3 regions of the Gudongella sp. QWL-04 genome follow, and region 3 is predicted to be linked to each of the others. Evidence: a T-box and tRNA genes for the amino acid it is inferred to sense, from the RefSeq annotation. Region 3 holds a T-box; the other regions hold tRNA genes.
The links. The T-box of region 3 lies ahead of metG (methionine--tRNA ligase). A T-box ahead of a tRNA ligase gene usually reads a tRNA of that ligase, here a tRNA-Met.

Region 1 (7,452 bases), 830 kb from region 3:
CTAATGCAAAAGCTTTATGAATATCCTCAGAATAATTTTGAATCGCATCGAGAATGAAATATGAAATCTTAAGGTTCATGGAAAGCGCAAAATCTAGGTCGTTCTTCATTCCAGCTTTGATCGAGTATTCATCTACTACATCCATTATATAGTTTTTAATAGCTATCCTTAAATTCAGGAGGCTCTCATCACTAAAATTCAAGTCGTCAACAGTGATGACATTCTTCTTAAAGCTATGACCGGATGCAAGGTCATTTAGCTTAGATTCATATCTAACGTGCTTTATCATCGAATCTGCGAAAGTCCACCTTCTCGCGTGAGGTAAACAAACATAGTCAGATAGATAATGTGATATGATCCCAATGCTTTTGCTAAGAATATTCACTGCAATTGGGTCCTTTATCCTTCTAAGGTCAACAAAACGGCTAATAAAAATTATCTTCATAATTTCTAAAGCGATATAGTTAAGACTTTCATCCTGGTAATGTCTTATCAATTTGTACTTTGGGACAATATCAGGTGCGACTGAACCCCATAAAAGTTTTTCCTTATTCAGTTTGAAATCATAAATTTTATATATATCTTCATATACCTGGGAGGCAATGATTCTATGAGTATCGGCGAATATTTCAAACACTCCCTTGCAAGAATATTTCAACTTTCTTGATAATATAACAATGAATCTCCAAAGTCAATCGTCCAAATATATTATTACTGTAACATTTATGATTTTCAATGTATTAACTGGATATATTTTTCATATACTCTAAAATCTTCCGTACTGAAAAGAACAAATACAATTTCCTCAATGGTTGAATTTGACTTTGAAAAATCAATCACTGCTTCAAATGCAACCTTAACAGCTTCATCTATTGGATACCCAAAAGCCCCTGTTGAGATCGATGGAAATGCAATTGTCTTAATTCTATATTCATCAGCCAATTTTAATGAATTGAAATATGCATTATATAGAAGCTTTTTTTCTAAAATAGGATCACTTCCGTAGACTGGACCTACAGTATGAATTATATATCTACAGGGTAAGTTCCCAGCGGTAGTAATTCTAGCCTCGCCTGTAGGGCAACCAGCATGCTTTTTGCATTGCTCAAGGATAACGGCTCCACCTTTACTATGTATCGCACCATCAACACCGCCTCCCCCAAGAAGCGAATTATTGGCGGCATTTACTATTGCATCGGTCTTCTCTTCAGTAATATCTCCATGATTAATTCTTATGCTTAAATTATATAACTCCACTATATCCCTCCTCATTTCTGCACCCAATTCCAATTATAAACCACTAAATAACGTATTTCAAATTGTCTCTTATCATCGCATACCGAATTGTTTTATGTTACAATATTTCTATTAGAAAAGGTCGAGGTAATTGCTGTGTATGAATTTCTGACATTATCAACTTTTATTTTAATACTAGCCTTATTTGTTGCTACCGGGAGGTCAATACTGATTGCGTTATCGCTAGGATTGATCCTGTTTGCAATATATGCATTTTCTAAAGGGAACAGCCTCAAGAGAATCGGTTCAATGATTCTTAACGGAATAAAAAGCGCTAAGACTATACTTATCGTATTCGGTTTAATTGGCGTGCTAACTGCGCTTTGGAGAGCAGGAGGCACAATCCCTTATCTGATTTATCACTCCATCCGATTCATCGACCCAGATTTCTTTGTCTTATATGCTTTTCTTTTATGTTCGATGGTATCAGTACTAACTGGCACATCCTTTGGAACAGCCAGCACAATGGGAGTTGTGTGTATGTCTATCGGCCTTGCCCTTGGAATAGATCCATTCTTAACTGGCGGAGCTATCCTTTCTGGGGTATACTTTGGTGACAGATGCTCTGCTATGTCCTCAAGTGCACTCCTGGTAAGCGAGCTTACTCAAACAGATCTTTTCATAAACATAAAGAATATGTTGAAAACATCTGTAATCCCTTTTCTGATTGCTGTAGTAATTTATGCTGTCACAGGTCATATAAATTCTAACGCAATCGTATCGTCAGAATCCGTCACTATATATAGCAATAGCTTTAATCTGTATTGGTGGGTCTCAATACCTGCACTTCTAGTAATAATTTTATCTCTATTCAAGTTCAAGGTGAAGCGCATAATGATCATAAGTATTTGTGCAAGTATTTTCGTCTGTTTTTATGCTCAAAATAAATCAATACCAGAAATAATATCTATCGCAATATTGGGTTACAAAGCTAATGATCCTTCACTTGGTTCCGTAATTAATGGAGGTGGCTTAGTTTCTATGCTAAGGTCAGCATCAATAATCGGTATTTCCTCTTCATATTTTGGTATCTTCAGAAATACAGATCTTCTTTCAGAAATAAAAAGATGGATCAGGAATCTGTCACTGCGTACTACAAGCTTCTTTACCATCTTTCTTTCATCAATCTTAATGAGTGCTATAAGCTGCAATCAAACTCTTTCAACCATGTTGACTTTCGAGCTAAATGACGATCTTGTACCCGACAGATACAAATTAGCCATCTACCTTGAGAATACGGCCATCGTAATTGCTCCTCTTATTCCTTGGAGTATTGCAGGGGCATTTCCCTTAGCAGCAGTCGGTGCACCAACTTCAAGTATACTTTATGCTGTATATCTTTATATTTTACCTCTATATGGATTGCTGACTGAAAGAGACAAACCAAGTTCTTAATATTTGGACTCAATAAGCTTTATAGTATCATAAATTTTTTGATTAACTGGGGTATGGATATTGTGCTTTTTACCATATTCGATCACTGTACCTGCAAACATCTCCACCTCGGATTTAATCCTATGAAGACCATCATGTCTCATAGAAGGCATGCCGTTGGGGTTCAAGGAATCAACAAGCCCAACGTAGAATTCAAGATCTTTTTCACCAATCAAGATACCTTCTTCGCCTGCAAGCTCGATTACTTCTCTCATGGCCTCGATCATCATCGTCCTTTCAGGTCCTTCTTTTTGTATAGTATCAAAGGTCCCCTCATGCATCATAACCACTTGATTAACACCCACATTCAGCATGAATTTACTCCATAATCTGTGCATAACATTTTTTTCAAGTTTATATGGAAAGTCTGTTCTATCAAAAAGCTTTATGAGTTCTTTCAATCGTTTTTTCTTGTTTTGGTCCTCACTGTCGGTTCCAATACATACATAGCCCATATTTGTGTAACTTAGAGTGTGTTTGCTTCTTATTGGATCCATTCCCTCAGCAGTAGCAAACAAGATTTTATCTATACCAAAGGCTTGGCCTAAGATTTTCTCACTCGATATTCCATTCATTAATGAAATTATTGTAGTAGATCCATCTACACAGTCTCTAGCTGTTTCTATGGCATTTTCCAGGTTTGTAGACTTAACAGCGAATATGATCAGTTGAGACTTATTTACAGCTTTTTCTCCAGAGATCACATTGAAGTTATAGCTTTTTCCATTTACAACTCTGTGTCCATAATCAAATATTTCTGATCTCTTATTGTCAACAATAAACTCAACGTTATCACTACCTAGTTTATCATAAAGAAAACTGCCGAAAATGAGGCCTAGTGAACCCATTCCAACTATAGAAACCCTTGTTATTTCCATTTCTAACCATTCCTCTTTTCCAAAATCATATTAACTATGATTATACCATTTTCCATCGATCTGAAAATCATTGAATTCAGATTTTAAATAAAAAATAAGCTCCCGATCATGGAGCTTAAAGTGGTGTACCCAGAGGGATTCGAACCCCCGGCCTACTGGTTCGTAGCCAGTTACTCTATCCAGCTGAGCTATGGGTACATAGGTTATTGGAGCGGGTGAAGGGAATCGAACCCTCGCAACCAGCTTGGAAGGCTGGGGCTCTACCACTGAGCTACACCCGCATTTTAAAAAAATGAAGAAACAATTTTCTTCATTCAAGTTCTTATGGAGCGGAAGACGAGATTCGAACTCGCGACCCTCGCCTTGGCAAGGCGATGCTCTACCACTGAGCCACTCCCGCATATTTATTAAGTTTAATTGGTGGAGGAGAGTGGATTTGAACCACTGAAAGCTTAGCTAACGGATTTACAGTCCGTCCCCTTTGGCCACTCGGGAACTCCTCCATATCTATTCCCTTGTTATGTATCAAACCCTAAAGGACATTTTCTCTTGTCCTGCGGAGCACTTTTGGAGCTGGCGAGAGGAATTGAACCCCCAACCTACTGATTACAAGTCAGTTGCTCTGCCGATTGAGCTACGCCAGCAATAATGCAGTGAATAACTTGTCAGTGAACAGTGAATAGTTATATGGGTCTATCTTTTGAGTCTTTCGTTATTCACTCTTACTTATTCACTATTAGTTGAATTGTGGCGACCTGGAAGGGACTCGAACCCTCGACCTCCAGCGTGACAGGCTGGCATTCTAACCAACTGAACTACCAGGCCAATGATAGTTAATAGCTATTAGTGAATAGTAAATAGTGATCTGGGTCTATCTCTTAAGAGTTTTGTTTTCACTGTTACTTATTCACTGTTACTTATTCACTTGAAATTAGTGGTGGGCACAACAGGGCTCGAACCTGTGACCCCCTGCTTGTAAGGCAGGTGCTCTCCCAACTGAGCTATGCGCCCACTTTTTTTGGTGACCCTACCGGGATTCGAACCCGGGTTACCGCCGTGAAAGGGCGGTGTCTTAACCGCTTGACCATAGGGCCTTGATTACTGTTGGAGTGGTGGAGCGGAGTAAATATGTAATGGTTGCGGGAGCAGGATTTGAACCTACGACCTCCGGGTTATGAGCCCGACGAGCTACCAGACTGCTCCATCCCGCGATATTTTTGCCAGTTGTTCCACCCCAACTTTAATATGGCTCTCAGGGTGGGACTCGAACCCACAACCTACCGGTTAACAGCCGGTTGCTCCGCCATTGAGCTACCTAAGAATACTCCAAGATAGCCTTGCTACCTTTGTAGTCTGGCAACTTCCTACTCTCCCAGGTCGTTTCCAACCAAGTACCATCGGCGTTAAGAGGCTTAACTTCTGTGTTCGGTATGGGTACAGGTGTCTCCCTCTTGCTATCGTCACCAGACGAAAACTAAATCTACTATAGAACAAACACTACTTACTACAATTCACAATTTACAATTCACAGTTCTCAGTTAAGATTCTTCGCTTACGCTCAGAATGACAATCACTATTCACTGTTCACTATTCACTGTTCACTGACTTAGGTCAAGTCCTCGACATATTAGTATCTCTTAGCTTCAAGCATTGCTGCTCTTTCACCTGAGACCTATCTACCAGGTCGTCTTCCTGGTGTCTTACTCACTTTCATGATGGGAAATCTCATCTTGAGGGGGGCTTCGTGCTTAGATGCCTTCAGCACTTATCCCGTCCAAACTTAGCTACTCAGCCATGCCTTTGGCAAGACAACTGATTCACCATAGGTTTGTCCATCCCGGTCCTCTCGTACTAAGGACAGCTCCTCTCAAATTTCCTGCGCCCACGACGGATAGGGACCGAACTGTCTCACGACGTTCTGAACCCAGCTCGCGTGCCTCTTTAATGGGCGAACAGCCCAACCCTTGGGACCTACTTCAGCCCCAGGATGAGACGAGCCGACATCGAGGTGCCAAACACCCCCGTCGATGTGGACTCTTGGGGGGTATAAGCCTGTTATCCCCGGGGTAGCTTTTATCCGTTGAGCGATGGCCCTTCCACGCGGTACCACCGGATCACTAAGTCCAACTTTCGTTCCTGCTCCACTTGTTGGTGTCGCAGTCAAGCTTCCTTCTGCCTTTACACTCTTCGCACGATTTCCGACCGTGCTGAGGAAACCTTTGAGCGCCTCCGTTACTTTTTAGGAGGCGACCGCCCCAGTCAAACTGCCCAACTGACAGTGTCCCCACACCGGGTTCACGGTGCCAGGTTAGAATTTCAGCATCACAAGAGTGGTATCCCAAGGTTGGCTCCACAAATACTGGCGCACTTGCTTCTATGCCTCCCACCTATCCTGTACATGCAATGCCAAAATCCAATGTCAGCCTGCAGTAAAGCTCCACGGGGTCTTTCCGTCCTGTCGCGGGTAACTCGCATCTTCACGAGTACTACAATTTCACCGGATCCTTTGTTGAGACAGTGCCCAAATCGTTACACCTTTCGTGCGGGTCGGAACTTACCCGACAAGGAATTTCGCTACCTTAGGACCGTTATAGTTACGGCCGCCGTTTACTGGGGCTTAAGTTCACACCTTCGAAGTTTCCCTCTAAGCATTCCCCTTAACCTTCCAGCACCGGGCAGGTGTCACCCCCTATACTTCGTCTTTCGACTTAGCAGAGAGTTGTGTTTTTGGTAAACAGTCGCTTGGGCCTTTTCACTGCGGCCACCCAAAGCTTGTATATCGTATGATATCCACTCCAAGTGGCACCCCTTCTCCCGAAGTTACGGGGCTATTTTGCCGAGTTCCTTAACAAAGGTTCTTCCGCTCGTCTTAGGATTCTCTCCTCACCTACCTGTGTCGGTTTGCGGTACGGGTGAAAATATTCTCGATAGTGGCTTTTCTTGGCAGTGTGGAGTCTGCAGCTTCTCTACTTGTTTTTCGATCCCCATCACACCTCAGGATTTCTAAGAAAACGGATTTGCCTGTCTTCTCTCCCTACGTGCTTAGACGTGCTCTTCCAATCGCACGCTCTGCATATCCTCCTGCGTCCCCACTTCTCTATTAACGAATACCTCCAGTACAGGAATCATAACCTGTTGTCCATCACCTACGCTTTTCAGCCTTGGCTTAGGTCCCGACTTACCCTGAGTGGACGAGCCTTCCTCAGGAAACCTTAGGTTTTCGACGGGTGAGATTCTCACTCACCTTTCGCTACTTATGCCAGCATTCTCTCTTGTGTAATGTCCAGCGCTCCTTTCGGTACACCTTCGTCCCTTACACAATGCTCCTCTACCGATGTATTAATACATCCCACAGCTTCGGTATCTGATTTTAGCCCCGGAAATCTTCGGCGCAAGGTCTCTCGACCAGTGAGCTATTACGCACTCTTTAAATGTATGGCTGCTTCTAAGCCAACATCCTGGTTGTCTGTGAAACCTCACATCCTTTACCACTTAATCAGAATTTTGGGACCTTAGCTGGTGATCTGGGCTCTTTCCCTTTTGACTATGAAGCTTATCCCCCACAGTCTGACTCCCAAGCTTATGAGTATGGCATTCGGAGTTTGATAGGTTTTGGTAACACTATGTGCCCCTAGACCATTCAGTGCTCTACCTCCATCTCATTCTCTCTTGAGGCTAGCCCTAAAGCTATTTCGAGGAGAACCAGCTATCTCCGAGTTCGATTGGCTTTTCACCCCTATCCACAGGTCATCCCATAGCTTTTAAACGCTACCGGGTTCGAGCCTCCATTTTATTTTACTAAAACTTCACTCTGCCCATGGATAGGTCACCCGGTTTCGGGTCT
Region 2 (7,452 bases), 1.2 Mb from region 3:
GCAGCAAGTCAAGTAACAAAGACAAATACCCTATCTCTGGATACTTTCAAATCACCGGAATTTGGACCGCTTGGTATCGTAGATAACGATGAAGTGATCTATTATAGGAGTATACCTGACAGACAAAGAATAGAAACCGACAGGCTTGAACAAAAGGTAGCCCTAATAAAGGCCGTCCCAGGGCTTGGGTCAGATATCTTCAGTTTTTATATTGAGTCTGGCTACAAAGGCATCGTGATCGAGGGTCTCGGGAGAGGCAATGTACCTCCACAGATGATCGGCGGTATAAAACAAGCAATATTTTCTGGCATCCCTGTCGTCCTTGTATCAAGATGCAATACAGGAAGGGTTTTATATACTTATGGTTATGAGGGTGGAGGAAAGCATTTAAGAGATATGGGAGTAATATTTGGAGGAAATCTGCCTGGACAAAAAGCAAGGATCAAGCTGATGCTTATACTTGGGATGACCAAGGATATGGATAGAATAAAAGATTTATTCGAAAAAACAATCTGAAATTTATTCATTTAAGTAATAACGCCTCAGATATTTGATCAGTCTGAGGCGTTATTACTATTTCTTATTTTTCGTTATTCAGGAACGCTGAGGCATCCTTTGACACCTGCAAAATTATCTCAATCCACTTAAGCTTATTTTCTTCAGTAAATCTGGTATGAGGTCCGGATATAGAAATACATGCTAAAACCTCACCGTTGGCTCCAAATACAGGAGCAGCTACACAAGATACATCATCGTCTCGTTCCTCTACGTCGAAGCCATAGCCCTTCTCCCGTATGACCTTCAGTTCACTAAAAAGCTGTTTCTTCGTGGTGATGGTATTCCTAGTGAATTTAGTCATTACATAATCCTTGAGGATTTCATCCCTCTTACTGTCATCCATATACGCAAGAAAAATCTTCCCCGATGCTGTGCAATGTAAAGGCGCAGTAGCTCCTGTCTTCGTGAACATTTTTATTAGCTTGTCACTTTCCTCCTGTGCAATGTAAACAATAGATTTTCTATCCAAAACTGTAAGATTGGCAGTCTCCCCTGTCTCCTTCTTAAGCTTCACGAGAAACTGTCTCAGAGCTGCGCCAAGATTATTTTGGCTAAATGCTTTCATGCCCAGCTGCCACAGCTTCAAGCTTAGCTGATATTTTTTGGTCCTCTCGTTCTGAGTGATAAAGTTTGACTCTTTAAGGGTATTTAGCAGGTGATAGGTTGCGCTTACACCATAGCCTAAGCCCTCGCTGATTTCAGTTGCACCCATTTCTTGTTCGCTTTCAGCAATATAATTAATTATCTCCACGGCCTTTATCACTGAACCTATGGTTTTCCGCTGTTTAGTCTCTATTTCCAAATCGGCTTCCTCCCAAATATATGATATAATTATTGTATACTATTTTTCCCATCAGTAAAAGCACTATTTGCAGTCTAAATGCATTAAGGAGCTGTGATTTATGGAAATTCTAAAAATACCTATCAGTCCCAGTCCTGGGGAATACACATTCGTAGATCTTAAGAAGCTTCTGATCCTGGACATTGAAACCACTGGACTTTCAAGAGAGTATAACTGGATATATCTTATAGGTCTTGCCTATTATGAATCCGAGAAAAAGAAATGGTTTATAGAGCAATTATTTGCTGAAAATTCTTCGGAGGAAAATGATATACTTTCAGCTCTTTTACCCTATCTCAATTCAAGAACTCTTGTCGTCACTTATAACGGGGATTCCTTCGATCTTCCCTTCATTAAGGCTAGAATGGATAAGCATTCTATTTCTATGACGCCCATAGAGTCATTGGATCTTTATAAGCTTCTTAAAAATAATAGTGATTTTTTCGCTTTTCCCAATCTTAAGCTTAAGACTGTTGAAGAGAGCTTAGGAATTTTGCGGGAAGATCAGTACTCTGGTAAAGAATGTATTGATTTCTATAAAGAATTTATTAAAACGGGCTCAGCTGCTTTGAGAGAAATCGTCTTAAAGCATAATCACGATGATCTTTGCTCTATGCCTGAATTGCTAAGGCTTATCCAAATAGTCGGCGATAGTAAAACAGTAAGGGTCGTTAACAATGGCCAAACCATAAATCTGTATATTAAGGAGCTTGGAATTATTGAAGAGATGTTGCTCATAAATGGGACCTATACTTCAGACAGCGATGTCCCTATACGCTATTATGCTCAAGGTTGGTCATTGGATCTAAGGGATGACAACACTTTCAACATAGCCTATGAGATAATCTATGCGATAAGCGAGAGTGATCTCAAGGTTGCCCTGATAGACGTTGTTAATCTCGGAATCTCAGAAGAGGGCTTCTCAAACATGGATATGAGAATCCCTAACGGATATATAATAGTATCGGCAGGAAGAAATCTGAATACTGATAATATCAAATCCTTGATAATAAGGCAGCTTTCAGAAATATTAGTTTAAAACAGTAAAACTCATCATAGCGATGAGTTTTTCTCTTTGGTGGGCCTTCAGGGACTCGAACCCCGGACCTACCGGTTATGAGCCGGGCGCTCTAACCGACTGAGCTAAAGGCCCATTTATCATTTAATGATAAATGGTGGTGGACCTGGGTGGACTCGAACCACCGACCTCACGCTTATCAGGCGTGCGCTCTAACCGCCTGAGCTACAAGTCCTTGCTAAATAAAAATGGCAGGGGCGGAAGGAATCGAACCCTCATCGACGGTTTTGGAGACCGCTGTTATACCGTTTAACTACGCCCCTGTATTAAAATAATTCACAATACAATCCATCAACGCATCATGGGATGCAATGAATAAATTGGAGATTGTGAATAGATGGGATGGTGCCCAGAGCCGGAATCGAACCAGCGACACGTGGATTTTCAGTCCACTGCTCTACCGACTGAGCTATCTGGGCAGGTAACTACATTTTATGTAGTTGGTGGGCCTTCAGGGACTCGAACCCCGGACCTACCGGTTATGAGCCGGGCGCTCTAACCGACTGAGCTAAAGGCCCCCATCTTATGGCGGAGAAGGAGGGATTTGAACCCTCGCGCCCCTTATCAGGACCTACTCCCTTAGCAGGGGAGCCTCTTCAGCCACTTGAGTACTTCTCCTTATGGCGGAGAGGGTGGGATTCGAACCCACGTGGGCCGCAAAGCCCTAACGGTTTTCAAGACCGCCCCGTTATGACCGCTTCGGTACCTCTCCAAATGGTGATCCATCCGCGACTCGAACGCGGGACACCCTGATTAAAAGTCAGGTGCTCTACCGACTGAGCTAATGGATCATATTATATTATTGGTAAAAAAATATACTGCATGCAGTATAAGTGAACTAGGTAAAAATGGCTGGGGTGACAGGACTCGAACCTGTGGAATGCTAGAGTCAAAGTCTAGTGCCTTACCGACTTGGCTACACCCCAACACTATGGTGCACCTAGGAGGATTCGAACCCCCGGCACACGGATTAGAAGTCCGTTGCTCTATCCTACTGAGCTATAGGTGCATGATTATAAGCTTTAAGAGTTTACTGGAGCGGGTGAAGGGAATCGAACCCTCGCAACCAGCTTGGAAGGCTGGGGCTCTACCACTGAGCTACACCCGCATATTTATTAAGTTTAATTGGTGGAGGAGAGTGGATTTGAACCACTGAAAGCTTAGCTAACGGATTTACAGTCCGTCCCCTTTGGCCACTCGGGAACTCCTCCATATCTATTCCCTTGTTATGTATCAAACCCTAAAGGACATTTTCTCTTGTCCTGCGGAGCACTTTTGGAGCTGGCGAGAGGAATTGAACCCCCAACCTACTGATTACAAGTCAGTTGCTCTGCCGATTGAGCTACGCCAGCAATATTGCAGTGAATAATTTATCAGTGAACAGTGAATAGTTATTCGGGTCTCTCTTTTGGGTCTTTCGTTATTCACTCTTACTTATTCACTATTAGTTGAATTGTGGCGACCTGGAAGGGACTCGAACCCTCGACCTCCAGCGTGACAGGCTGGCATTCTAACCAACTGAACTACCAGGCCAATGGTAGTTAAAATCACAGTTCACAATTCACAGTTAACAATTATTTGCGACTTACTTACGGGTCTTTTTAATTGTGCATTGTGCATTGTAAATTGTTCATTGATAAAAGTGGTGGGCACAACAGGGCTCGAACCTGTGACCCCCTGCTTGTAAGGCAGGTGCTCTCCCAACTGAGCTATGCGCCCACTTTTTTTGGTGACCCTACCGGGATTCGAACCCGGGTTACCGCCGTGAAAGGGCGGTGTCTTAACCGCTTGACCATAGGGCCTTGATTTAATTGAAAATTGGTAGCGGCGAACGGATTTGAACCGCTGACACTGCGGGTATGAACCGCATGCTCTAGCCAACTGAGCTACGCCGCCACGTTAGACATTATGTTTGCACCCTCCGGGTACACCAAAATGGGTGTCTCCGCTGTCGCTATGACAGATATAATGGTTGCGGGAGCAGGATTTGAACCTACGACCTCCGGGTTATGAGCCCGACGAGCTACCAGACTGCTCCATCCCGCGTCAATATTTTAACCCTTTTGTGCCATAGAGTTATGGTGCCGAGGACCGGAATCGAACCGGTACGACTTTAAGGGTCGCAGGATTTTAAGTCCTGTGCGTCTGCCAGTTCCGCCACCCCGGCATACTCTGGCTCTCAGGGTGGGACTCGAACCCACAACCTACCGGTTAACAGCCGGTTGCTCCGCCATTGAGCTACCTAAGAATAGAGTCGGCTGCGTTAGCCAAATCATAGATTTGGACTGCGCGACATCTGACCTACTAAAGCTCACTTTCGTTCGCTAAGTTAGGTCATTAGTCGGCTGCGTTAGCCAAATCATAGATCTGGACTGCGCGACATCTGACCTACTAAAGCTCACTTTCGTTCGCTAAGTTAGGTCATTAGACTGGCAACTTCCTACTCTCCCAGGTCGTTTCCAACCAAGTACCATCGGCGTTAAGAGGCTTAACTTCTGTGTTCGGTATGGGTACAGGTGTCTCCCTCTTGCTATCGTCACCAGACGAAAACTAAATCTACTATAGAACAAACACTACTTACTACAATTCACAATTTACAATTCACAGTTCTCAGCTAAGATTCTTCGCTTACGCTCAGAATGACAATCACTATTCACTGTTCACTATTCACTGTTCACTGACTTAGGTCAAGTCCTCGACATATTAGTATCTCTTAGCTTCAAGCATTGCTGCTCTTTCACCTGAGACCTATCTACCAGGTCGTCTTCCTGGTGTCTTACTCACTTTCATGATGGGAAATCTCATCTTGAGGGGGGCTTCGTGCTTAGATGCCTTCAGCACTTATCCCGTCCAAACTTAGCTACTCAGCCATGCCTTTGGCAAGACAACTGATTCACCATAGGTTTGTCCATCCCGGTCCTCTCGTACTAAGGACAGCTCCTCTCAAATTTCCTGCGCCCACGACGGATAGGGACCGAACTGTCTCACGACGTTCTGAACCCAGCTCGCGTGCCTCTTTAATGGGCGAACAGCCCAACCCTTGGGACCTACTTCAGCCCCAGGATGAGACGAGCCGACATCGAGGTGCCAAACACCCCCGTCGATGTGGACTCTTGGGGGGTATAAGCCTGTTATCCCCGGGGTAGCTTTTATCCGTTGAGCGATGGCCCTTCCACGCGGTACCACCGGATCACTAAGTCCAACTTTCGTTCCTGCTCCACTTGTTGGTGTCGCAGTCAAGCTTCCTTCTGCCTTTACACTCTTCGCACGATTTCCGACCGTGCTGAGGAAACCTTTGAGCGCCTCCGTTACTTTTTAGGAGGCGACCGCCCCAGTCAAACTGCCCAACTGACAGTGTCCCCACACCGGGTTCACGGTGCCAGGTTAGAATTTCAGCATCACAAGAGTGGTATCCCAAGGTTGGCTCCACAAATACTGGCGCACTTGCTTCTATGCCTCCCACCTATCCTGTACATGCAATGCCAAAATCCAATGTCAGCCTGCAGTAAAGCTCCACGGGGTCTTTCCGTCCTGTCGCGGGTAACTCGCATCTTCACGAGTACTACAATTTCACCGGATCCTTTGTTGAGACAGTGCCCAAATCGTTACACCTTTCGTGCGGGTCGGAACTTACCCGACAAGGAATTTCGCTACCTTAGGACCGTTATAGTTACGGCCGCCGTTTACTGGGGCTTAAGTTCACACCTTCGAAGTTTCCCTCTAAGCATTCCCCTTAACCTTCCAGCACCGGGCAGGTGTCACCCCCTATACTTCGTCTTTCGACTTAGCAGAGAGTTGTGTTTTTGGTAAACAGTCGCTTGGGCCTTTTCACTGCGGCCACCCAAAGCTTGTATATCGTATGATATCCACTCCAAGTGGCACCCCTTCTCCCGAAGTTACGGGGCTATTTTGCCGAGTTCCTTAACAAAGGTTCTTCCGCTCGTCTTAGGATTCTCTCCTCACCTACCTGTGTCGGTTTGCGGTACGGGTGAAAATATTCTCGATAGTGGCTTTTCTTGGCAGTGTGGAGTCTGCAGCTTCTCTACTTGTTTTTCGATCCCCATCACACCTCAGGATTTCTAAGAAAACGGATTTGCCTGTCTTCTCTCCCTACGTGCTTAGACGTGCTCTTCCAATCGCACGCTCTGCATATCCTCCTGCGTCCCCACTTCTCTATTAACGAATACCTCCAGTACAGGAATCATAACCTGTTGTCCATCACCTACGCTTTTCAGCCTTGGCTTAGGTCCCGACTTACCCTGAGTGGACGAGCCTTCCTCAGGAAACCTTAGGTTTTCGACGGGTGAGATTCTCACTCACCTTTCGCTACTTATGCCAGCATTCTCTCTTGTGTAATGTCCAGCGCTCCTTTCGGTACACCTTCGTCCCTTACACAATGCTCCTCTACCGATGTATTAATACATCCCACAGCTTCGGTATCTGATTTTAGCCCCGGAAATCTTCGGCGCAAGGTCTCTCGACCAGTGAGCTATTACGCACTCTTTAAATGTATGGCTGCTTCTAAGCCAACATCCTGGTTGTCTGTGAAACCTCACATCCTTTACCACTTAATCAGAATTTTGGGACCTTAGCTGGTGATCTGGGCTCTTTCCCTTTTGACTATGAAGCTTATCCCCCACAGTCTGACTCCCAAGCTTATGAGTATGGCATTCGGAGTTTGATAGGTTTTGGTAACACTATGTGCCCCTAGACCATTCAGTGCTCTACCTCCATCTCATTCTCTCTTGAGGCTAGCCCTAAAGCTATTTCGAGGAGAACCAGCTATCTCCGAGTTCGATTGGCTTTTCACCCCTATCCACAGGTCATCCCATAGCTTTTAAACGCTACCGGGTTCGAGCCTCCATTTTATTTTACTAAAACTTCACTCTGCCCATGGATAGGTCACCCGGTTTCGGGTCTATGACATGCAACTATATTCGCCCTGTTAAGACTCGGTTTCCCTACGGCTCCGTAA
Region 3 (7,452 bases):
ATGTGGCAGGAGCTTTCCTAGGAGGTGGAGAAATTGGACGACAATAAGCATATGGCACTAGACAGGGTGTTTGGAGCAAGCTACACCAAGGAGAAGACCACCTTCAGAGTATTTTCTCCGTCGAGGACTGATATCAAGCTAAGGATCTACGAAGACCACTCCTCCCTTAGGAGGACCGAGCATACCATGAAAAAGGACCACGACGGTTCATTTTCTATCGCCATAAACGAAGACCTTAAAGGGAGATTCTACACCTATCTTGTCGAGGGAAGGCTTGAGGTAACTGATCCCTATAGTATAGCGGTATCTTGCAACTCTAGGAGATCGGCTATAATCGAACCTTCGGACACAGACCCAGAGGGCTGGAATGAGCATCTGCTGCCTGAACCTATTGAGCCTGTGGATAGCGTGCTTTATGAGGTACACGTAAAGGACTTCACCGCCCATAAAAGCTTCCTCTCAAAGCACCCGGGCACCTTCAAAGCCTTCACAGAGAGAGGCAGAACACTTAACGGTCAAACCTTGGGCATAGACCACCTTGTCGAACTAGGCGTCTCTCACGTTCACTTAATGCCCATCAATGACTTTTTGACAGTCAGAGAAGAGCCTAAGCTAAGGCTTAGGGACGACAACTACAATTGGGGCTATGATCCCGAGCATTATAATGCAGTGGAGGGCTCATATTCAACTGATCCTTTCGATCCCAGGGTAAGGATAAGAGAGCTCAAGGAGCTTATTATGGAGCTTCACAATGCAGGGCTTAGAGTCGTTCTTGATGTAGTGTACAATCATACCTACAGGTCGAAGGACTCAAATTTTCATGTTCTGGCTCCCGGACACTGGCACAGGATGAGATCTGACGGTACCTTCTCAGACGGAGCTGGATGCGGCAATGAGCTGGCATCTGAAAAACCACTTGTAAGGGATTTCATTATTAAAAGCCTTGAGTACTGGGTGAATGAGTTTAAGATTGACGGCTTCAGATTTGATCTGATGGCTCTTATTGATATAGATACAATAGAGCTTGCAGTGGAAAGACTTAGAAGGATAAGACCTGACATCCTTATATATGGAGAACCATGGACAGGGGGAATCACGACCCTGCCTTCAAATAAAACGACCTCAAGAGGCACTCAAAGCAGAAAAGGCTTTGCAATATTCAATGACAGCTTCAGGAACGCTATAAAGGGAGACAACGACGGCAGAAAGAACGGCTTTGCCCAGGGGAACCTGGATGAGCGGAGGGGTGTTGAGACAGGCATCGCAGGCTCTATCTTCTATGACGAGGGAAGGATAGGCTTTGCATCAAGGGCGAGGGAAACCATTAACTACGCAAACTCCCATGATAATCTCATACTCCAGGATAAGCTGTTAAAAACCCTGCCTGGAAAGACAAAAGATGAATATATCAAGTACAATAAGCTTGTTCATGCGATCTTATTTCTCTCACAGGGGATTCCATTTATTCACGCAGGAAATGAGTTTCTAAGAACCAAGGGAGGCCAACACAATACCTATAATGCTCCTCTTTCAATAAACGCAATCGACTGGACCCTTAAGGAGAAAAACCTTGGTTTCTATAACTACCTGAAGGAGCTTATAGCCTTCAGGAAGCTTAGACCTGAATTCAGGATCGATGATGGCGATGAAATAAGAGACAGGCTTCACTTCCTGGAGAACACCGGGAACTGCCATATGCTGTCATACACCATAAAAAGCAACGGTGGGTGCATCCTGGTGATCCACAATGCTGATCAGAGCGAATGCCTTCTGCCCCATGCAGTCATCAAAAGGCATATGGAATCCAAGAGTAAGAAACCTATTGAAGAAATCGAAATCAGATGTCTTTTTGATGAGGAAGGAATAGTCAGGGGAAATGTGGAATTCAAGCATCCTCACGGGATAAGTGTCCCCGGTATTACGACCTTAGTATATGAACTGAAGATAGAATAAAGGTGCCGCAAGCTGCGGCACCTTTTCTAATCTAATATATATACTTTTACATCTCTTCGGCCAAAGTTTCTTACATCTGTTGCCGAATTGAAAAACAGGTCTATTCTTTCGCCTTTAATGGCTCCTCCAACATCTTCTGCTATAGCAAATCCATAATCCATTGTTCCATCCAGGGACTCGATGTAAAGCTTTGTCCCCAACGGTATAACCCTTGGGTCGACGGCAACAGTTCCAGGTCTTGCCCTCGTTCCAGTGGCGGTTATGCCGTAATATCGGTCTCCTGGCCTCTTTCCTGTACTTGCATAGGAAAGGTCGTAGGCCGTTGCCTCCAGGATCATAGTATCCTTAAAGCGGGTTTCTCCACGTGATGTCATTACTACATTGTTGACACCTCTTTCAATAACCTGCGATACTGGTTCTTCCAATATGGTATCGCTGATTATGACGGATGATGTGAAGACACCATTGATGTAAATATCGTTGATATGTGATCTTCTCAAGCCGTCCTTGCCCTCCTGCAGGATATTGACCACTCCTCTGTCCAATCGTTCGTTGGAAATGATCTCCTTTTCAAAAGGTATGACTGCCTCTTCGACTCTAGGAACCTCCATGACTCTTAACAGTTCTATGGTGTCACCGTTTTTAACGGTAGAGTCAAGAGAAGGTTTCGTAAAGTCCTTCAGCCCAACAGCTATATCTGCGTCTGCAAGGACATCAGATACCTTTGAGCTCAGGGATCTAAACTTCATAGTTTCATCCCCGATGATGATTGTGTAATCCTTCGGATTTATGATTGTGATTTCAAGTTTTTCCTTGATCAAAGTATCCAGACTGGGCTCTACGACTGCGCCCCTTCTAAGCTTGATACCTTCCTCTTCAAGAAGCTCCTCAACTGTCGATGAATAGGAGATCTTACTGATGATCTCACCATCCACATTTAGGCTTACTTCATTTCCCTGGAAGAAGCTAACCCCTAATGATAATGTCATTGCTATAGCCAGAAGTAAGAGGACTTTAACCTTACCGACCATTTTGGTCCTGTTATTGTCCATAACTCTCCTCCTTGATTTTGTTACAAAACTTGTAACCCTTTTGTAACTATTTTTGACCGTCTCTGTATTGTAAACGAAAAATCTTGGCTTGTCAAATTTTTGGCCCCATAGGCGGAATATTCTGAACATATGATAGTGAATAGTGAACAGTGAATAGTGAATAGTTAAGAGCCAAGATTTGAGAAAATGGACAATAATAAATGAATAATGAACGATAATCTAAAAGCTAAGAACCAAGAGCTAAGATTCTTCACCGTCGCTCAGAATAACAGTTTTGTTGTCATCCTGAATGAAATGAAGGATTAATAACTATTCACTATTCACTGACAACTATTCACTGATAGCTCCCCTTGACATTCCTCCCCCCGTTGCGCTATAATACTTGTTAATCGTAAACTAAAGATATTGACGGGAAGAGTAAAGGACACATGCCTTTACAAGAGAGTCCGGGATGGTGAGATCCGGGCAATGGCGATCCTTGAATATGGCCCCTGAATCTCCTTGCTGAAATGTAAGCTTGGACGGTGACATCCGTTATTATGTAAGGTTTAAAACCTGCTGAGATCCATGCCGTGAGGCCTGAGATAATTAGAGTGGTACCGCGAAGTCGCCTTCGTCTCTATGAGACCGGAGGCTTTTTTATTTCCCCAGAAAGAGAGGATGATAGCTTTGAAAAATTTCTATTTAACGACCCCTATCTACTACCCTAGCGACAACCTGCACATAGGTCACACCTACACAACAGTTGCCGCAGACACGATCAAGCGCTACAAGAAGCTCCAGGGCTATGACGTATTCTTTACTACAGGCTCCGACGAGCACGGACAAAAGATCCAGGAAAAGGCAGCTCAAGCGGGTATGAGCCCACAAGCCTACGTAGACAAAATAGTAGCTGACATAAAGGTTCTTTGGAATATGCTTGAGATAGACTATGATTCCTTCATAAGAAGCACAGATCCAAAGCACGAGAAGGCCATAGCCGATATCTTCAAAAAGCTTTATGACAAAGGCGAGATATATAAGGATCAATACGAGGGAGCATACTGCACACCTTGTGAGTCCTTCTGGTCCGATTCACAGCTGATAGACGGCAATAAATGTCCTGACTGCGGCAGAGAGACGCATCTCGCCAAGGAGGAAGCATACTTCTTCAGACTTTCAAAGTATAGAGACAAGCTTCTCCAGCTTTACGAGGACAACCCTGAGTTCATCCAGCCTGAGAGCAGGAAGAACGAAATGATCAATAACTTCCTCAAGGATGGTCTTGATGACCTGAGCGTTTCAAGAAGCAGCTTCGATTGGGGAGTAAAGGTACCCTTCGATGAGAAGCACGTAGTATATGTATGGATAGATGCACTTTCCTGCTATCTTACATCCCTTGGGTACGGAACAGACGACGAGACCAACTTCAATAAATTCTGGCCGGCGGATGTTCACCTCGTAGGTAAGGAGATAGTAAGGTTCCACACAATTATATGGCCTGCTATATTGATGGCTCTTGACCTTCCACTTCCTAAAAAGGTATTCGGCCACGGCTGGATCCTATTCGAGGACGACAAGATGTCAAAATCAAAGGGCAATGTTATATATCCTGAGCCGATAATAGAGCTTTACGGAATAGATGCCTTCAAATACTTCCTGATGAGAGAATTCTCCTTTGGACAGGATGGCTCATTCTCAAGAGAGAAGTTCCTTCAAAGGCTTAACTCTGACCTTGCGAATGATCTGGGGAACCTGGTATCAAGGACAGTTTCGATGGTTGAAAAGTATAACGACGGCATCATGCCTTCACCAAAGGCTGTCGAGGATCTGGACCAAACCCTAATCATCCAAGCGACGGAAACAGCCGGCAAGGTCGAGGAATTGATGGACAAGCTTAATTTCTCCAATGCACTTGAGGAGATCTGGAAGCTTATAAGAAGAACTAATAAATACGTAGATGAAACTATGCCTTGGATACTAGCCAAGGACGGAAACACTGAAAGATTGGATACAGTTCTATACAACCTTTCCGAGAGCTTAAGGATAGTATCGATCCTCATCCAGCCGTTTATGGTAAGGACCTCAGACGAGATAAGAAGACAGCTTGGAATTGAAGGAGCAGTAAACTGGGAGGATGCAAAGACCTGGGGACTTCTAAAGGAAGGTACTAAGCTTGAAAAGGGCGGAATAATCTTCCCAAGGCTTGATATAAAGGTCGAGCTGGAAAGACTAAATGCAGCAAACAATAAATTGATAGAAAAAAGAACTGGTGCTAAGAAAGAGGCTAAGGTTGAAGAGAAAAAGCCCGAGGCTCCAATAGCTGAAGAGGCAGTTGAAGAGATAACCATCGACGACTTTGCCAAGGTCCAGCTTAAGGTCGCCAAGGTAATCGCATGCGAGGATCATCCAAAGGCTGACAAGCTTCTTGTCCTTACCCTGAAGGTAGGAGATGAGACTCGCACTGTAGTATCCGGGATAAAGCAATGGTACAAGGCAGAGGATCTCATAGGCAAGAAGGTAATAGTAGTCGCAAATCTTAAACCGGTAAAGCTTAGGGGAGTTGAGTCGAGAGGGATGATCATGGCTGCTGAGGATCCAGATGGAAATCTCACTCTGCTGTCAACCCTGGAGGATATAGCAGACGGTTCATCCATTTCATAAGGAGGCAATATGTTTATAGATAGTCACGCCCACCTGGACGACCCGAGATTTGACCAGGACAGGGAAAGTATAATTGAAAGCCTTAGAGAAGACGGCATCGATATGGTCATAAATATCGGCGCCGACAAGGAATCCAGCCTTTCGACCCTTGAATTGGCAAAGAAGTACGATCATATTTATGCGGTTGCTGGAGTCCATCCCCATTCTGCCAGTGAGCTTGAGGAAGATGGCCTTGATTGGCTCAGAGAGATTGCGAAAGAAGATAAGATAGTGGCGATCGGGGAGATCGGTCTGGATTTCTATTACGACAATTCGCCAAGGGACATACAGAGAAAATGGTTCAAGGCGCAGATCCAGTTAGCTAAGGAATTGGGCTTGCCTGTTGTCATCCACACAAGAGATGCTGCCAAGGAGACCTATGATATCCTAAAGGAGGCTGCGGCTGACGGGAAACTGAAGGTCCTTATGCATTGCTACTCTGGAAGCGCTGAGATGGCAATGGATTACGCAAAGCTTGGCTTCTATATCGCCTTAGGCGGAGCAGTTACCTTTAAGAATGCAAGGGTGCCTAGAGAGGTAGCCTCCGTGGTGCCTCTTGAAAATCTTATGATAGAAACTGACTGTCCATACATGACTCCGGAGCCCTTCAGGGGCAAAAGGAACGAGCCAAAGCTTGTGAGCCTGGTGGCTGAGAAGATAGCAGAGATCAAGGGCATAACGGTGGATGAGCTTGCAAAGGCAACTGCTGATAATACCAGAAGCTTTTTCAGGCTGCCCTAACAGGAAGGATAGATTTGATGATCAAGGAAGTAATAGTTGTAGAAGGCAGAGACGATATAACTGCAGTTAAAGCCGCTTTTGAGTGCGAAGTCATCGCAACCAACGGTTTTGGCTATGGGAAGTCATTAATAAGGACATTGAAGTCCCTCCAGGAAAGGAGAGGGCTTATTATCCTTACCGATCCGGACTTCGGCGGCGAGAGGATAAGAAAGGACCTTTCAAAGCATATCCCCAACTGCAAGCACGCCTTCCTTCCACAGGGGAAAGCCCTTAAGAAGGGTGACATTGGTGTTGAGAACGCAACACCTGACGATATCCGTGAAGCCATACGGAAAGCAAGGCCGAACAATGTTGAGAAGGTTGATACATTTGACTGGGAGGATATCCTCATGTTCAACCTTGCAGGTGGAAAGGGCTCAAGCAAGAGACGGGAGAAGCTTGGAGAGATACTTGGGATAGGCTACTGCAACGGGAAGCAGATACTAAAAAGGCTCAACCACCTTGGAGTTACCAGAGACGAATTTATTAGGGCAATGGAAAGGATAGATGAGGATGGAGAATAAAAGACTGTATTCCCCAAAACAAGTGAGAGAGGTTCTGGACCGACACGGCTTTACCTTTTCCAAAGGCCTTGGACAAAACTTTCTTATAGATGGCAACATCGTAAGAGGAATTGTAAGAGGTGCCGGTATTACAAAGGACGACTATGTTCTTGAGATAGGACCCGGTATGGGAACTCTCACGGAGGAGCTTGCCCTAAATGCAAAGAAGGTAGTTGCCATAGAGCTTGACAACAGGCTCAAGCCAATACTGGAAGAGACCCTCCATCCCTACGATAACGTCGAGGTGGTTTATGGGGATGTGCTTAAGCTCCCCTTAAAGGAAATAATTGATGAAAAGCTTGGAGGCGGCCCCGTCAAGGTGGTCGCCAACTTGCCCTACTATGTTACTACGCCAATAATTGGAAGACTTATCGAGGAGGAGCTTCCCTTTAAATCTATTAGCGTCATGGTGCAAAAAGAGG

Region 1: it encodes a tRNA-Met, which carries the amino acid that the T-box ahead of metG (methionine--tRNA ligase) is inferred to sense. The anticodon was not compared.
Region 2: it encodes a tRNA-Met, which carries the amino acid that the T-box ahead of metG (methionine--tRNA ligase) is inferred to sense. The anticodon was not compared.

What each region holds. Positions count from the first base shown of each region.
Region 1 covers NZ_CM178754.1:965,492-972,943, forward strand. The annotation lists gene AC4PHB_RS04930 (zinc dependent phospholipase C family protein) at 1-658, opposite strand, end outside; gene AC4PHB_RS04935 (O-acetyl-ADP-ribose deacetylase) at 733-1,290, opposite strand; gene AC4PHB_RS04940 (Na+/H+ antiporter NhaC family protein) at 1,345-2,691, shown strand; gene AC4PHB_RS04945 (ketopantoate reductase family protein) at 2,688-3,608, opposite strand; tRNA gene AC4PHB_RS04950 (tRNA-Arg) at 3,730-3,806, opposite strand; tRNA gene AC4PHB_RS04955 (tRNA-Gly) at 3,816-3,889, opposite strand; tRNA gene AC4PHB_RS04960 (tRNA-Gly) at 3,934-4,008, opposite strand; tRNA gene AC4PHB_RS04965 (tRNA-Tyr) at 4,027-4,111, opposite strand; tRNA gene AC4PHB_RS04970 (tRNA-Thr) at 4,177-4,252, opposite strand; tRNA gene AC4PHB_RS04975 (tRNA-Asp) at 4,357-4,433, opposite strand; tRNA gene AC4PHB_RS04980 (tRNA-Val) at 4,544-4,619, opposite strand; tRNA gene AC4PHB_RS04985 (tRNA-Glu) at 4,628-4,702, opposite strand; tRNA gene AC4PHB_RS04990 (tRNA-Met) at 4,743-4,819, opposite strand; tRNA gene AC4PHB_RS04995 (tRNA-Asn) at 4,855-4,929, opposite strand; rRNA gene rrf (5S ribosomal RNA) at 4,960-5,076, opposite strand; rRNA gene AC4PHB_RS05005 (23S ribosomal RNA) at 5,216-7,452, opposite strand, start outside.
Region 2 covers NZ_CM178754.1:616,226-623,677, reverse strand. The annotation lists gene AC4PHB_RS03140 (asparaginase) at 1-516, shown strand, start outside; gene AC4PHB_RS03135 (IclR family transcriptional regulator) at 581-1,360, opposite strand; gene AC4PHB_RS03130 (ribonuclease H-like domain-containing protein) at 1,461-2,438, shown strand; tRNA gene AC4PHB_RS03125 (tRNA-Ile) at 2,476-2,552, opposite strand; tRNA gene AC4PHB_RS03120 (tRNA-Ile) at 2,576-2,652, opposite strand; tRNA gene AC4PHB_RS03115 (tRNA-Trp) at 2,667-2,740, opposite strand; tRNA gene AC4PHB_RS03110 (tRNA-Phe) at 2,821-2,896, opposite strand; tRNA gene AC4PHB_RS03105 (tRNA-Ile) at 2,919-2,995, opposite strand; tRNA gene AC4PHB_RS03100 (tRNA-Ser) at 3,004-3,095, opposite strand; tRNA gene AC4PHB_RS03095 (tRNA-Ser) at 3,099-3,189, opposite strand; tRNA gene AC4PHB_RS03090 (tRNA-Lys) at 3,193-3,268, opposite strand; tRNA gene AC4PHB_RS03085 (tRNA-Gln) at 3,327-3,403, opposite strand; tRNA gene AC4PHB_RS03080 (tRNA-Arg) at 3,410-3,486, opposite strand; tRNA gene AC4PHB_RS03075 (tRNA-Gly) at 3,512-3,585, opposite strand; tRNA gene AC4PHB_RS03070 (tRNA-Tyr) at 3,604-3,688, opposite strand; tRNA gene AC4PHB_RS03065 (tRNA-Thr) at 3,754-3,829, opposite strand; tRNA gene AC4PHB_RS03060 (tRNA-Asp) at 3,934-4,010, opposite strand; tRNA gene AC4PHB_RS03055 (tRNA-Val) at 4,121-4,196, opposite strand; tRNA gene AC4PHB_RS03050 (tRNA-Glu) at 4,205-4,279, opposite strand; tRNA gene AC4PHB_RS03045 (tRNA-Met) at 4,297-4,373, opposite strand; tRNA gene AC4PHB_RS03040 (tRNA-Met) at 4,447-4,523, opposite strand; tRNA gene AC4PHB_RS03035 (tRNA-Leu) at 4,557-4,644, opposite strand; tRNA gene AC4PHB_RS03030 (tRNA-Asn) at 4,651-4,725, opposite strand; rRNA gene rrf (5S ribosomal RNA) at 4,905-5,021, opposite strand; rRNA gene AC4PHB_RS03020 (23S ribosomal RNA) at 5,161-7,452, opposite strand, start outside.
Region 3 covers NZ_CM178754.1:1,799,948-1,807,399, reverse strand. The annotation lists gene AC4PHB_RS08940 (glycogen/starch/alpha-glucan phosphorylase) at 1-21, shown strand, start outside; gene pulA (type I pullulanase) at 34-1,953, shown strand; gene AC4PHB_RS08930 (resuscitation-promoting factor) at 1,980-3,005, opposite strand; T-box leader at 3,402-3,629, shown strand; gene metG (methionine--tRNA ligase) at 3,666-5,648, shown strand; gene AC4PHB_RS08920 (TatD family hydrolase) at 5,658-6,428, shown strand; gene rnmV (ribonuclease M5) at 6,446-6,991, shown strand; gene rsmA (16S rRNA (adenine(1518)-N(6)/adenine(1519)-N(6))-dimethyltransferase RsmA) at 6,981-7,452, shown strand, end outside.